3 regions of the Halobacillus sp. H74 genome follow, and region 3 is predicted to be linked to each of the others. Evidence: riboswitches for the same ligand, from Rfam matches in the RefSeq annotation. Region 3 holds a riboswitch; each other region holds the start of a gene.

Region 1 (4,922 bases), on a different contig from region 3:
TGATCGAGAAGGCGGTTGATTCCTTCACGCATTTCTTCCAGACTCAATGTTTCCAAACTGCTGGCGAAATCGACAGGGTACATCGGATGAATTTCGTGTCTGGCACACTTCATTTCTTTGACATGATCATGGATAGATTCCAGATACGGGAAGGTCCGTTTGTTCAGCATCGTTTCCGCTGATACCATCACACCTTCTTCTGAAAGCCGCTGTGAATTTTCCACCATCCGATCGAAATATTTCTGCCGGTTTTCTTCGGAAGGCTTCCGTTCCATACGAGCGAAACCTGTATGAATGAATTCTTCAATCGTTCCCCAGTTATGTGAGATATGTAAAACATCAAGGTATGGAATGATCGGAATATATCGTTTGTAAGGGAGTGTCAAATTGGAGTTGATTTGTGTGCGCACTCCTCGTTCATGGGCATATTTCAACAATGGGAGAACATAGTTGTCGACAGACTTTTTCGACATCATCGGTTCACCGCCTGTAATACTCAATGTTCTCAGGTGAGGGATTTCATCGAGACGTTCACGGATCAGGTCCATTGACAATGCTTCCGGATCTTTCGCCTGCAGTGTATAGCCGACGGCGCAGTGTTCACAGCGCATGTTGCACAAGGTGGTGGTTGTAAATTCAATATTGGATAACTTCATTTCACCATGTTCCTGGACATCCATGTACGCTTCCCATGGATCATAGGAAGGAGTAAGCTCTTGAAGCTTCATGTCAGTACTCATAGGCTATGAAACTTCCTTTCTTTTAAAATTCGGTTGTAGACAAACCTTTCTCATTTTAACATTATTCAACCGAATACTATACCATTCCTTGCTTAAAACCTAAGTTAATATTCTTATGAATAAGTAAGCGATAACTGGTGTGGAGAGAGGGGGGATGTTGGTGATGGCCAATTTCAATAAAAAGGAGATTTGGTGTGTGATAGCGAACAATAGGGGGTAAAGCAAGGAATAAAGGAGAGTAGTTGAATGAGCCAAACCGTTTTGATCACCGGATCTTCCAGTGGGTTCGGTTACCATACCGCTATTAAATGTGCAGAAAAAGGATTTAAGGTCATCGCGACGATGAGGAATATGGAGAAAGCCTCTGTATTTGAAGATGAGACCCTGGCCCCGGAAATCAGAAGTCTGATTGAAGTCTGGGCATTAGATGTAACGGATATAGATTCTATAAAGCGATTCGAACAACAACTGGAGAGCCTGGATAGGCTGGACGTACTCGTGAACAATGCGGGCTTTGCGATTGGTGGTTTCCTCGAACAAGTACCGCTGGAAGCTTACCGACGCCAATTTGAAACGAATGTATTCGGGGTGATCGGTGTCACCAAAGCTGTGCTCCCTTTGATGAGGAGACAAGGACGGGGGAAAATCTTTAACGTAAGCAGTGTCAGTGGACTGATCGGCTTCCCCGGCCTATCCGCCTATGTATCATCTAAACATGCACTCGAAGGACTATCAGAAAGTCTACGCTTTGAAGTCCGGCCTTTTGGTATTGATGTAGCATTGATTGAACCAGGTTCTTATCAGACGAACATCTGGTCCTCTGGCATGGAATTGCCTGAGACTGTCCATGATCCTGATTCGCCATATTCAGACTACACGAAAGGTCTATGGAGTGCTTTGAATGAAGAGTCCCATGAAAAGCCGGGTAAGGTAGCTGATTTTATGGCAGACCTTATGCAAAAGGAGCAGCTGTCTAAACTCCGTTATCCGATTGGAGCCGGGGTAAGGATGAATGTGTTTATGAAACGAATCCTTCCGTGGCGGTGGTTGGAGAGAACAGTGTTGAAAAAAATACTTGGAACCGAAAAAGCGGAAGGAGAGAAGAGATATGGAACAAAGCATCGTAATGAATGGAGCGGAAGACATACGGTTTGAAGGGAATGAGGTGGGCATTCTGCTCTGCCACGGGTTTACAGGCACGACTCAGAGTATGAGGTCTTTAGCGGAAGCTTATGCGAGAGAAGGCTACACCGTCCATTGTCCTCGTTTGAAAGGTCATGGGACGACCCCTGAGGATATGGAATCTACTTCTTATAAGGAGTGGATCCGCTCTGTGGATGAAGCATACCAGTGGCTGACTGAGAGGTGTTCCACTGTTTTCGTTGCCGGATTATCGATGGGTGGTGCGCTTGCCTTGTATATAGCAAGTCAGTATGAAGCAGTCAAAGGGGTCATTCCCATTAACGCCGCCATCCAAATCCCGGCCTTTGAAAGCAGTATTTCATCGGAAGAGCGGTTTTTGGATGCCATCGGATCGGATATTAAAGACCAGGGGAGTCATGAACTTGCCTATGATCGCACCCCGGTTAAATCGATTCAAGAGCTTGTTCATCTGATGGACCAAGTAAAAGAGCGACTGGATGCTATTCATTGTCCCATCATGATTTTCGTTTCAGATGAAGACCATGTCGTACCACCGAATAATTCAGAAGTGGTTTTTGATTCCGTCTTTTCGGAGCATAAAGAAATCATTCACTTAGAAAACAGTTACCATGTTGCGACACTGGATTACGACCAGGATTTAATCATAGAAAGAAGCCTTGAATTTTTCCAGATGTACACGAATACTAAAGGCTGAGATAAGAGTATTTCCGGGGCAATAAGATAATCTTTGTAATTAATCCGAAAGTCTATTATAATAGTAGACAAATCAAGAAAAGTAACGGTATAAAGCCTTCAAGGGGAGCCTTCTGGCTGAGAGTGAACTCTTCGTTCTTACCCTTCGAACCTGTCAGTTAATACTGACGCAGGGATGGCGGCTTTTTTGATGGTGCAATGCATTTGGGACTCCTCCATCAGGAAGCTTCCCTATTTGGCATTGCTTTTTTTGTGTCTTTCTACAGGAGGTAGGTCAGATGAGGAATCGTCGTGTTTTATTTTTAGTAGAAATCGCTATTTTTTCAGCATTAGCGTTGTTGTTGGATATTTTACCTTTTCTATCTTTCAAGTTATGGGCGCAAGGGGGATCCATATCCCTTGCAATGGTGCCTGTGTTCATCATGGCATTCAGGTGGGGAATCAAAGGTGGCATGGCCACAGGCGTCTTATTAGGAATCTATCAAATCTTAACAGGAGCCTATATCATTACGCCGGTACAGACGATTTTAGATTATATCATCGCCTTTGCTGTCATCGGGGTAGCGGGATTTGTTGCCAAACCATTGTGGAAAGCGATTAAAGCCAAAGAGTCGAAAGCATTGGTTGGCTGGATCGTATTTGGCTGCTTCGTAGGGAGTTTGCTACGCTTTATCGGTCACTTTACTGCCGGGATTGTTTTTTACGGGGAATTTGCTCCGGAAGGACAACCGGTGTGGCTCTACTCACTCGTCTATAACGGGGGATATATGTTGCCTGCTTTTATTTTAAGTAGTATTGTGGTCAGTCTGTTATTTGTGCAGCGACCTAAATTATTGATGCATTAAGCCGTTGAGGCAGGATAAAAGAATTTTTCCACTAGGAAACCCGAACGAAAAATCGTTCGGGTTTTCTTTATGAAGAAATAAATGCATACGCCGCTCCGGCAACATACTTCACTTCTTTTTATGTTAGAAATTTCAGGTCATAAATGAGAGGAAGCCAACACTGAAATTCGACAAATTTTGTTTGAGAGGTTTGAAATGAAGGGGGATGGTGAAAATAACTAAGCGCTCTAAAAAGTGGAGGGGATTGTTGTGCAGCGTTTGAAAAGATTTTATAAAAGCAAGTGGTTTTGGATTGTACTTATCTTTCTAATTATTATCAGTTTGACGATTGCGTATCATACATCGTGGAAATCACTCCCGGAAGGGGTTTCCTATGAGGGGGAAGAACACTCCATGGACAGTGTGGAGTTTTTCCGGGATTTGACCTATGAGAATGACGAAGGGGAAACCGTTCATGAGTTGGAAATTTTTGAAGAAATCAACCGGACGATCTCTGAAGCTGAGGATTTTATCGTTGCGGACATGTTTTTGTTCAATGGATATACCAGTGGAAAACATGACTTTCCTAAGATCTCAAAGAATCTCGTAGACGCGATCCTCAAGAGGAAAGAAGAAGTGCCAGATTTAAAAGTGGTATTTATTACAGATAAGATCAATACGGTTTATGGATCTTATGAATCAGAAACGATCCGCCGTCTGGAAGATGGTGGCGTGGATGTTGTATTAACGAACCTGGATCAGCTGCGTGATTCCAACCCTGTTTATTCCAGCGTTTGGCGCGTGTTTTTTTCCTGGATGGGGACAGGGGATGATGGGTGGATCAAAAATCCATTTTCCAAAGAAGCTCCTGAGGTAACATTGAGGTCCTATATGAAATTGTTGAATATCAAAGCGAACCATAGAAAATTATTAGTTACTGAGAATTCGGCCATCGTTTCAACAGCTAACCCACATGATGCCAGTGGTTTTCACGAAAATGTAGCATTTAAGATGGATGGTCCGATCATTAAAGATATATTAGAAGCGGAAGAAGCGGTAGTGAATTATTCAGGTGAGGCAGATTTCCCTGACTATGAAGGTCGTAGCTGGGAGGAACAGGAAGGTCCGCTTACCACCCGCTTCGTGACTGAGGGCAAAATATATAATGCTATTTTAGACGAATTAGCGAATGCTGGCGAAGGCGATCAAGTCTGGTTAGGAATGTATTACCTGGCAGACCGGAAAATTATCGATGAAATGGATAAAGCCGCGGACCGGGGAGCTGTGGTGAATATCGTTATGGATCCGAATACAACCGCATTCGGTCACGAGAAAACCGGAATTCCTAATTTACCTGTTGCGGCAGAGTTGAAGAATTTAGGTAATGATAACATCAATCTTCGTTGGTATGACGTGAATATGGAACAGTATCATACGAAAATGCTGTATATCGACAAAGAAGAGGAAGATGTCATCATTGCAGGGTCAGCCAATTATACAA
Region 2 (4,922 bases), on a different contig from region 3:
CTACTTGGTTTAATATTTTCTCGTTTTTCCTTTTTCTCTCTATCAAGGCTTCTTGCTACAGATTTGTGGAAGAAATACTCAAAGATTGTTAAGGAAATTGCTGAATATATTGAAGCTTCGAATACGTCATTTCCTACAGTTAAAGCATCGGTCATAAAATACAGGACAACAAAGGCTAATACGAAGTCTGCACTTGTAGCAACTGTATTATTGGATCGTGAAAGTATCATTAAGTCCCCCAATGCATACGAAAGTACATTAAGTACAAGGGTAATTAAAAATACATTTCCGAATGATACATCAAACCCGAGTCCTAAAATGATATAGAGAATTACTAAGCTTAACAAAAATTTCATGGCGAGTAGTTTTAAATGTGTCATTGAAATCACCTCCTCATTTTTTATTATCTCCAAGGGAGGGAAGGCTATCCTTGTAAATGTATCTCTAAAAAGATATGCCCTTATAATGAAGAAACTCGGGTAAGTTATTTATGATTTGGGGCAGAAATGGGGCAGAATTTTATTATTATTGCCCCAATTTCATTGGTGAACGTCGTTTTTAATCTTAAAAAACGTTGATTTAATGGTATTTAGACCTGCATGAGCGATTGCTATCCGAACTACTCCAACAGCCTTCTAAGCTGTAGGTCGTTCCGTGGCCAGTTTGAGCTTGTACTTCCGACTGGATAATGACTGGATTTTATTTATATATACACATATCCTATTTGATCTCGCACTAACAACGTAAAGTTGGAACACCGATTATCTAAGGGTTCTTACGTCTTATCTTCTATTATTTATTTAATACAGTGAATGGGCGGCATGATGTAATAACGCCCAAAACCCTGGTATGAAAGGGTTTGTAGCCTGATATAATCCCTGATTGACATACTTCTTGTCATTCAAAAATCGGAAAACCATATAAATGAAAGCCTCTCGTAGTTCAAAGAACTTTTGAGAGGCTTTTTTATGTATGTAAATAAAATAGGGATTTTTACTTTTTGTAAATATCATTCAGAAATTGTCTAGTTTCGTGGTGCCAATCCACAAATTGAAAAAAGTCAGACAACAGTATAGACGAATAAATAAAAATAATGTATGGTATAAATGAAATCAATGAAAAATTTAATAGGTGAATTCACTAGGGGAGCCTTTTTTAAAGGCTGAGATCAAAGTATAACTTTGGAACTCTTTGAACCTGACCTGGCTAAAAACACCAGTGGAGGAAAGTGCATACATGAAATATAACAATTATATTTCATCTTGTTAGTATAATTGAACAAGCCACTTTTCTTTTCTGGGAAGTGGCATTTTTTATGTCTAGAGAGTGCTGCTATGAGACTGCGTATCTATTACCCGTTCCCTACGTTCAATTCCCGGATAACAATTTAATAAGTATACTTCACTGGGGGAGCCATGAATTGGCTGAGAGAAGCTTGGAGCTTTGACCCTTATAACCTGATCTAGATCATACTAGCGGAGGGAAGTGAAGCGAGTGGAATCTTTCTTTCTATATCTATATTCAAAAGTAATAGCTCGCTCCTTCTCGTGAAGGGGCGAGCTATTTTATTTTGGAAAGGAGCAAGTATTATGGATAACAAGTTAGTTCGGTTATGGAATGAAGTGGAAGAAAGAGAAGAAGAAATTTTGACCCTATTGTCCGATTTGGTATCCTATCCAACTTTGAGTCCGCCTGCCAGAAATGCGGAGAAAGCTCAAGAGTACATGGCCGATAAAATGAAAGGTCTGGGCTTTTCCATCGAGTCATGGGATCTGTATCCAGGGGATCCTGTGGTAGTAGGCACTAAACGGGGACAAGACGAAGACCAGGCGAAGAGTCTGATCATTAACGGCCATCTCGATGTAGCAGCAATCGAGGAAAATGAGCGATGGGAGTATGATCCATTCGTATGTACGGTAACGAAAAACAAAGTAATCGGGCGCGGGGTAGCAGATATGAAAGGAGGCATGGCTGGGGTTCTTTTTGCATTGCAGGTGTTGCATGAAGCTGGTGTAGAACCTAAAGGAAATCTCTCTGTCCAATCCGTTGTTGGGGAGGAGGTTGGAGAAGCAGGGACTAAGTCTTGTTGTGATAGAGGGTATCATGCTGATTTAGCGTTAGTAGTCGATACAAGTGACTGTCATATTCAGGGGCAGGGTGGTGTGATCACTGGCTGGATAACAATCGAAAGCAGAGAAACACTTCATGATGCCCAAAGGCGGTCGATGGTCCATGCTGGGGGTGGACTCCATGGTGCTAGCGCGATAGAGAAAATGATAAAAATAATTACAGCGTTGCAAGAGTTGGAGCAGCACTGGGCAGTCACGAAATCGAGCCCTGGTTTTCCTTCCGGTTCCAATACAATCAACCCGGCTGTAATTGAAGGCGGCCGTCATGCGGCTTTCATTGCCAATCGCTGCTCGTTATGGATCACCGTCCATTACTATCCGGACGAACACTATGAAGAAGTGATCAGAGAGATAGAAACGCACATTAATCATGCAGCAAAGGCAGATCCCTGGTTAAGAGATCATCCACCTCAATTTTCATGGGGTGGTACGTCCATGATAGAAGAACAAGGAGAAATATTCCCTGCATTTTCAGTGGACACCAGGCATGCCGGGGTTGAGTTGTTGGCAAACGCACATCAACGTATTTACAAAACTCCAGTGGATTATTCTATGTCTCCTACTGTTACAGATGGGGGATGGTTAGCGGAGGCCGGCATCCCTACTGTCCTGTATGGCCCCGGAACACTAGATCAAGCACATGCTGTTAATGAGTCGCTGAATCGAAACCAGCTTTTACGGTTCACCAAAACAATGGTCACTTTTTTATATGACTGGTTTCAATATTCTGAGCGAAAGGATGAGATATGATGTTTACCGATCGTCTTTATAATCATGCTAAACCGATATGGGATGCCTATCTCGAACACCCATTTGTAATGGGGATTGGCGATGGAAGTTTAGAGCTTGAAAAATTCAAGTTTTTCATGGAGCAGGATTACTTATATTTAATAGACTATTGCCGGGTGTTTGCGTTAGGAAGCGTGAAGGCAACACGTTTAGATAGCATGGCCATGTTTGCTGATTTACTGCATTCTACTCTGAACGAAGAAATGGACCTGCATCGAAACTATGCAGGGAAACTTGGAATCAGCAAGCAAGCATTAGAAAACACCACACCTTCCTCTACACTTTTAGCTTATACGAGCTATATGCTGAACAAGGCCCATCAAGGGTCGGAGGCTGAGGTAGCGGCATGCGTGCTTGCCTGTACGTGGAGCTACAATGTTATCGGACAGACGCTGAACGAAAATGAGGGGGCCAGTGACCATGAATTCTATGGTGATTGGATAAAGATGTATGCTTCGGACGAATTTACGGAGCTTGCGGAATCTATGAAAAACTTGATGAACGAACTTGCGGATGATAAACCAGAACGAGAAAAAGCTCATTTAGAAGAAATCTTCCTTCATACGAGTAAACTAGAATATTTATTCTGGGACATGGCTTACCACAAGAAAATGTGGCTGGAGAATTCAAATCTACTGAATAGCTGAAACGATTGGCAGAAGTGAGTCTATCTAAAAATTAACTTACATTCACTAGCAAGGGAGACGGGGAAATATGGAAACGTCTACTGATCCTTGGGAATAAGCTGGGGTTAACACATAAGGAAACCTTTGAAAACAGTCAAATACTTGATGAACTATTAAATGAATTCGAAAGGGAAAATAATTCGGTAGACCACCAGCATGATGTAAGATCTCCTCAAACCCTGATGTGACGGGGAATACAGCCTCTTTGAATCAATGAATGACATACTTTGTGTCATTCGAAAACTAAAATAATGTTCTAAGAAAAAGTCTCTCAACAAATTTTCTAATTGTTGAGAGACTTTTTTAGTCGGCATATTATGGAGTACTTTAGTCTAGGGGTTCAATCGTGACCCTTCCTAAAGTTGATTCGATAGTGGACTATTCTTTCAATTTTATTAATACATAGGTCTCTCTCCCAAGCATAAAACCAATAAATACATATGTATATGGGGAGGGGAGGGATTACTATCTTAAGTAATGTTATGTATTTTGATTCAGAAGGTAACAGGGTCGACGAGCTCGATATTCAGCAAGAAGAAGCTTGCCTCTTTACCATTGATTATTGTACAACAGCGGTCGTCCCGGATGGATTTACATTTAGTTTTACTTCTTTTGATAACTTTACGGCTTGCACTGATTTGAGTGAAGTGGTTTGTATGCTGGAAGAGGAGGAAGTGGAAGGGACCGCTGAAGACCCGTGCGGTGGTACAATATCATGTCCTGTTGTCCTAGATGCCGTCCGTCTGGTCGGAACTGCCAGGTTTCACATCAATGTGGGGGACTTGACGCCAATTGAAGGAGGACTTCAACTTGGAGATCGGCCATGTACCCTTAGCAGCGATACAGCCGTATCCGTCAATCAGATTATCCGGACGATTTGCCCCACAGAAAGTTGCCAAGAGAAATGTTTTGAAACCATAGGCGCCTTTGCGTTTGCTCCACAAGTGACTACTGATGCTTGCGGGAGGCAGATTGTTACTGTCCGGGGAGGATTATTCATCGGTTTTAATGGCTGTTAATAAACGCTTGGGAAATGGAAGAACATAGAGAATGAGTCTTCTGTCTTTTTGTTGCTTTAATAGAAATTGAATTGAGGCTGTGAAAGAAGAATTTTATTCACCAGAAAATCCGGACCAGTGAATTACTTTGGTTCGGGTATTTGTGTTAACTCTAGTTTAGCGTTTACAAGAGAGTGAGCATTTAGGTGTGAAAAAAAGGAATCTCTTCAAGAATTAAAAGAACTACCTTTGAAGGATCGTGGAGAACAGCGACTATCTCATATTGAAAGTAAGCTGGATCTAGAGTTTTTCATGAAAAA
Region 3 (4,922 bases):
ATTCAAACCTGAGGAGGGCCAAAAATTATCGTGGGTCGTTCTGAATATTCTTGAACACGCTTTGACCGCATGTGCTCTTTACTTCGTGAAAGAAAATGCGATTGAAATGACTGAAATCCGCCTGAAAGATAATTTTCTTCTTGAACTGGCCAAGAAAGATGTCCAGATGGATAAAGCACTCTTATCAAAGGCTCAATTGTTAGGATATGATTTAGAAAAACCTTATATATGCCTGGTCGGTCACATCCGTTTCGTGCAGCCTGTAGACGACCATATCGGCTCTCCCACTCACTCGGTTCAATCCTCTTCGATGCATAGCCGGAATTACTATATCCAAAAAGAAGTGACCCACGCGGGTGATGTTTTAGAAAGGCTGACGATGACAACATTTGAGGAAGGCGAGGTCATTGTTTATTTAGAAGCGGACCAGCCAAATTTTGAAGAAACCACCAATCAGTTTCTCGACCTTATTGAACGAAGGCTTCACGAGTTGTTAGCAGGAATTACCATCAATTGGGGGATTAGTTGTCACAAAGGGGGATACCGCACGTTTCATCAGAGCTATGAAGAAGCGGTGACGGCTTTGAAGATTGGAAGACAGCAGCATGAAGAAGGGGAGCGGACATTTTTCAGTGACACCAGGATGAATAGACTTCTCATGGCTCTCTCCCATGAAAAGGAAATCGGGAATATTGTGCATGACACATTAAAACAACTGATTGATTATGATCAAAAAAGGCAAACCGAATTGATCCACACCTTTATGATCTACAATAAATACAACAGCAATGTGAGCCAGACGGCGAGGGCGCTGAATTTGCATAGACAGTCGCTGCTTCATCGTCTCCGTAACATTGAGCATTTGACGGGTTTATCCCTGTTGGATGCAGATGACCTCTTTTTGCTGGAATTAAGTGTAAGGTTATGGCTATTGAAAAAGGTGGAGACATAGAGCGCTTCTAAAAAAGGAGGCGCTCTATTTTTTGTCCTCGACGATTTCCTTCAGTTTATCATCATTTTCCCCGCGTCTATGGAGTTTGACCGTCCATTTATCAGAATCTACATCGAATGCCAGCATTTCAACTACAAGGATATCCTCGGTGGATCGGATTTCAGACAAGGCTGTTGATAGGGCTTCTGATGCTTTGAGATCGGCTCCTTCCACCTCACTCATTTCGAGCTCTTGAACTTTCTCGGCTTTCGCCTGTTCAGGAAAAGACTCTAAAATTTCTCCGTCTATCCAAACTTCCACTTGTTTTCCTACCCATGGGTCACTGGAAACTCCAGAGACCCACATCGCCCGTCCTTCCTGAGTGGTCTCTTCATTCATTGAGGTGACAACTAAAATTCTGTCCTCCTCTTGTTCCATGACAAATCCACTCATGTCCGGGGCAGGTGCTTCTTTTTCATCTGCTGGGTCATATTCTTGAGAACTGGATTCTTGAGTTCCACAGCTGGCAACGAGAAAGGAGAAACTGACCAGCAAACCAATCATCCACCAATTTTTCATGAAGATCGCTCCTTTACTTTGTTATTACATGGACGTTTCTTTCATAAAAAAGTTTCACATGACAGATAAATCCGAATTTGTTATGATGAATACCAACCAAGCGAATAATTCTATTAAACTACTAGGGGAGCCTGAATTGGCTGAGAGGAAAGCGAAAAAGCTTTCTGACTCTTACGAACCTGATCTGGTTAATACCAGCGGAGGGAAGTAGTCAGACGATTTATATATCGACTGTCTTCATTCCAAGTCAGGTCCTTCTAGGGATCTGGCTTTTTTGTTTCTCCTCATAAGAAAGGAGGTATACATGCAGCATACACGCCTACTTACTACAATGGCCGTGTTCATAGCCATAGGCACGCTTGGTGCTCAATTCCTATGGTTTCCTGCCGGTGTGGCTAAAGCATATCCTGTCCAGCACGCTGTTAACGTGATGGCTGCGGTGACACTGGGACCTCTCCCTGCTGTCGGCATCGCTTTTTGCATTGGTATTTTAAGGTTTTTGTTAGGTTTAGGTACGATACTGGCTTTTCCGGGCGGTATGGTAGGGGCCCTTTTTGCGGGTCTATTTTACAAAATGTACAGGAAAAAAGCTTCCGCTATTGTCGGAGAAGTGATAGGAACCGGTGTGATCGGTGCTTTTGTAGCTGTACCAATTGCTCAATTGGTGATGGGCAGCTCGGCGGGTGCCTTTGCTTTTTTACCGTCGTTTCTTGTCAGCAGTATCTCTGGGGCAATGATCGGTTGGTTTGTATTGTCTCGGATAGAAGTTGAAAAATATCTCTTACAACCATAATACACGGAAACTACTAGGGGCGCGAGTACTCGCTGAGAAAAGGATAGATTCCTTTGTCCCTCAACACCTGATCTGGGTCATGCCAGCGGAGGGAAGTAGTCCTCAGGATCCTCAAAACCTCCCTCCTGGTAGCTTCCGAATATATCAAGGAGGCTCACTATGTCATTTACTCAACAATTAAAAAATGAAAATCAAGATGTCCTGGAACAAATTTTTGCTCATTCTTTCGTGCAGGGAATAGGGAAAGGCGATGTTCCTCATGAGTCTATAGCTCATTATATCAAAGCAGACTATGAATATTTGAATGCTTTCATGCATGTATATGGCCTTGCGGTAGCCAAGTCTGCACAGAGAGAAGATATAGAACTTTTCAACGAGCAAATCGGTTTCATTCTTCATAGCGAAGTTCACCCCCATCACAATTTCTGTAATGTGATCGGCGTCGATTATGAGGCATTGCAGGGGTATGAACTTCCACCTACCGCAGATCATTACATCAAGCACATGCTCTATCATGCCCACACAGGGAGCCTTGGAGAAATATTAGCTGCTTTGCTTCCTTGTCCCTGGACGTACCTGGAAATTGGGAACGAATTGATCAGGCAGTATCAGCCAAATGATTCTCACCCCTTTTATACATGGATTAACTTCTATGCAGAAGAGGAAGTAGCAGGATTGACAGGTCAGTTATGTGCACGACTGGATAAGTATGCTGAGCAAGCTTCTGAAATGGAGAAACAGCAGATGAAAACAGCCTTCCGGAAAAGCTGTCAATTGGAATTGGCTTTTTGGGAGATGTCTTACACATGTGAACAATGGCCACTAGAGGAGGCGGTGTCACGATGAAACAGATCCCTTGTGCTTTAACCATTGCTGGAACAGACCCGAGCGGAGGTGCAGGTGTCCAAGCTGATTTGAAAACTTTTCAGGAGCTGAAGGTGTATGGGATGAGTGCGATCACCTCCATTGTTGCCCAAAATACCACGGGGGTGAGGGATGTGCACCATATTCCTGTAGAAATGCTTCGGCAGCAATTGCAATCCGTTTCCGAAGATATGCCGATTCATGCTCTGAAAACAGGAATGATTGCCCAAAAAAATATGATGGAAGCCTTCAAAGAGTGGCTAGAGAAGGTGGATGCATTCTATGTGATGGATCCTGTCATGGTCGCCCAAAGCGGGGATCCTTTAATTGAGTCGGAATCACGTGAGTATCTGAAAAAACAGCTCCTTCCTCTGACAACATTAGTGACCCCGAATATCCCGGAAGCAGAACATTTAACTGGAGAAACGATTGAAACGGAAGAAGATATGAAAATGGCTGCAAAACATATCGTGACGGATTTAGGCGCCGGGGCAGCACTTGTGAAAGGTGGTCATTTGAACGGAAAGGCGATTGATTATTTATTCGATGGGAGCCGCATCCAGTCATTTGAGACAGAACGGATCGATTCTGCAAATACACATGGGACGGGTTGTACGTACTCGGCTGCAATTACGGCTAATTTAAGTCGGGGTCATTCACTAGGGAGAGCAGTGGAAGAAGCTAAATATTATGTAACAGAAGCAATCCGCTATTCCTTCGATTTAGGGAAGGGAAATGGGCCGACCAATCATTTTGCTGTACGCGAGGAGGTATTCAACAAATGGTTGTAAACGTGATCGATCAGGTAAGAGAAGCGCGACCACTGATTCACAATATGACGAACACGGTCGTTATGAATTTCACAGCTAATGGTTTGTTAGCGTTCGGAGGAACACCGATCATGTCACATGCAATGGAAGATGCTCCAGATGTTGCTCGGCAATCCAGTGGATTATTACTCAATATCGGTACATTGACAGAAGATCAGGTCCAGGCGATGATCTCAGCTGGGAAAATAGCCAATGACCAGGGGATACCCGTCGTATTTGATCCAGTAGGTGCAGGTGCGACCCCTTACAGGTCAGAGGTGTGTAAACGCATTTTAAAGCACGTGCGTCCGACAGTCATTAAAGGAAATAGCGGAGAACTTGCTCACCTCGTAGGAATCGATGTAGAAACAAAAGGAGTCGATTCTGTCGGGGAAGCAGATGAAGAAACAATTGTCCGAAAGCTGGAAGAAAAATATCGAACCACAATCCTTTGCACTGGAGCAGTAGATGTTCTTTGTATAGAAGGTGAAATTTATAAAAATCATACGGGCCACCCTATATTGACCCAGGTGACAGGAGCTGGGTGTCTGTTAGGCTCTCTTCTGACGGCTGCTCTTACTGTCGAAGCTTCCAGTATGGAAAAGGGGCTGGCTGTTTTAGAGCATTACGGAAGAGCGGCAGAAAGAGCCGCTAATCAGCCTGGTGTCCACGGCCCAGGCACATTCATCCCTCACTTTATTGATGCTCTCTCCTTCGACCCGGAGGAATTAAGATAATGAAGTACCCAGAACGTTTGAGAAAATATTTAGTGATGGGCAGTCAAGATTGCCTGCGAGACCCTTCCTTTATATTGGAAGAAGCGATCCGGGGCGGGGTTACAGCTTTCCAATTTCGAGAAAAAGGAAAGGGCTCTTTAACAGGGACCGATAAATATCATCTTGGCAGAAAGCTGAGAGATATCTGCTGGAAGCATGAAGTTTTGTTT

What was found. A riboswitch is a leader RNA that binds a small molecule or an ion and turns the genes downstream of it on or off. The one in region 3 is predicted to bind thiamine pyrophosphate.
Region 1: another riboswitch for thiamine pyrophosphate. It lies ahead of thiT (energy-coupled thiamine transporter ThiT); the one in region 3 lies ahead of thiW (energy coupling factor transporter S component ThiW).
Region 2: another riboswitch for thiamine pyrophosphate. It lies ahead of ACTWPX_RS07070 (acetylornithine deacetylase); the one in region 3 lies ahead of thiW (energy coupling factor transporter S component ThiW).

The regions. Positions count from the first base shown of each region.
Region 1 covers NZ_JBQQCI010000008.1:30,464-35,385, reverse strand. Annotated here, with positions in the region: gene yfkAB (radical SAM/CxCxxxxC motif protein YfkAB) at 1-740, opposite strand, end outside; gene ACTWPX_RS16940 (SDR family oxidoreductase) at 987-1,895, shown strand; gene ACTWPX_RS16935 (alpha/beta hydrolase) at 1,849-2,598, shown strand; TPP riboswitch at 2,690-2,790, shown strand; gene thiT (energy-coupled thiamine transporter ThiT) at 2,876-3,442, shown strand; gene ACTWPX_RS16925 (phospholipase D family protein) at 3,692-4,922, shown strand, end outside.
Region 2 covers NZ_JBQQCI010000003.1:113,209-118,130, forward strand. Annotated here, with positions in the region: gene ACTWPX_RS07065 (YndM family protein) at 1-380, opposite strand, end outside; TPP riboswitch at 1,133-1,244, shown strand; TPP riboswitch at 1,397-1,501, shown strand; gene ACTWPX_RS07070 (acetylornithine deacetylase) at 1,590-2,879, shown strand; gene tenA (thiaminase II) at 2,879-3,565, shown strand; gene ACTWPX_RS07080 (aspartyl-phosphate phosphatase Spo0E family protein) at 3,649-3,792, shown strand; gene ACTWPX_RS07085 (hypothetical protein) at 4,087-4,623, shown strand.
Region 3 covers NZ_JBQQCI010000001.1:344,508-349,429, reverse strand. Annotated here, with positions in the region: gene ACTWPX_RS01680 (PucR family transcriptional regulator) at 1-952, shown strand, start outside; gene ACTWPX_RS01675 (DUF3221 domain-containing protein) at 977-1,510, opposite strand; TPP riboswitch at 1,624-1,733, shown strand; gene thiW (energy coupling factor transporter S component ThiW) at 1,815-2,303, shown strand; TPP riboswitch at 2,309-2,414, shown strand; gene tenA (thiaminase II) at 2,463-3,149, shown strand; gene thiD (bifunctional hydroxymethylpyrimidine kinase/phosphomethylpyrimidine kinase) at 3,146-3,958, shown strand; gene thiM (hydroxyethylthiazole kinase) at 3,949-4,713, shown strand; gene thiE (thiamine phosphate synthase) at 4,713-4,922, shown strand, end outside.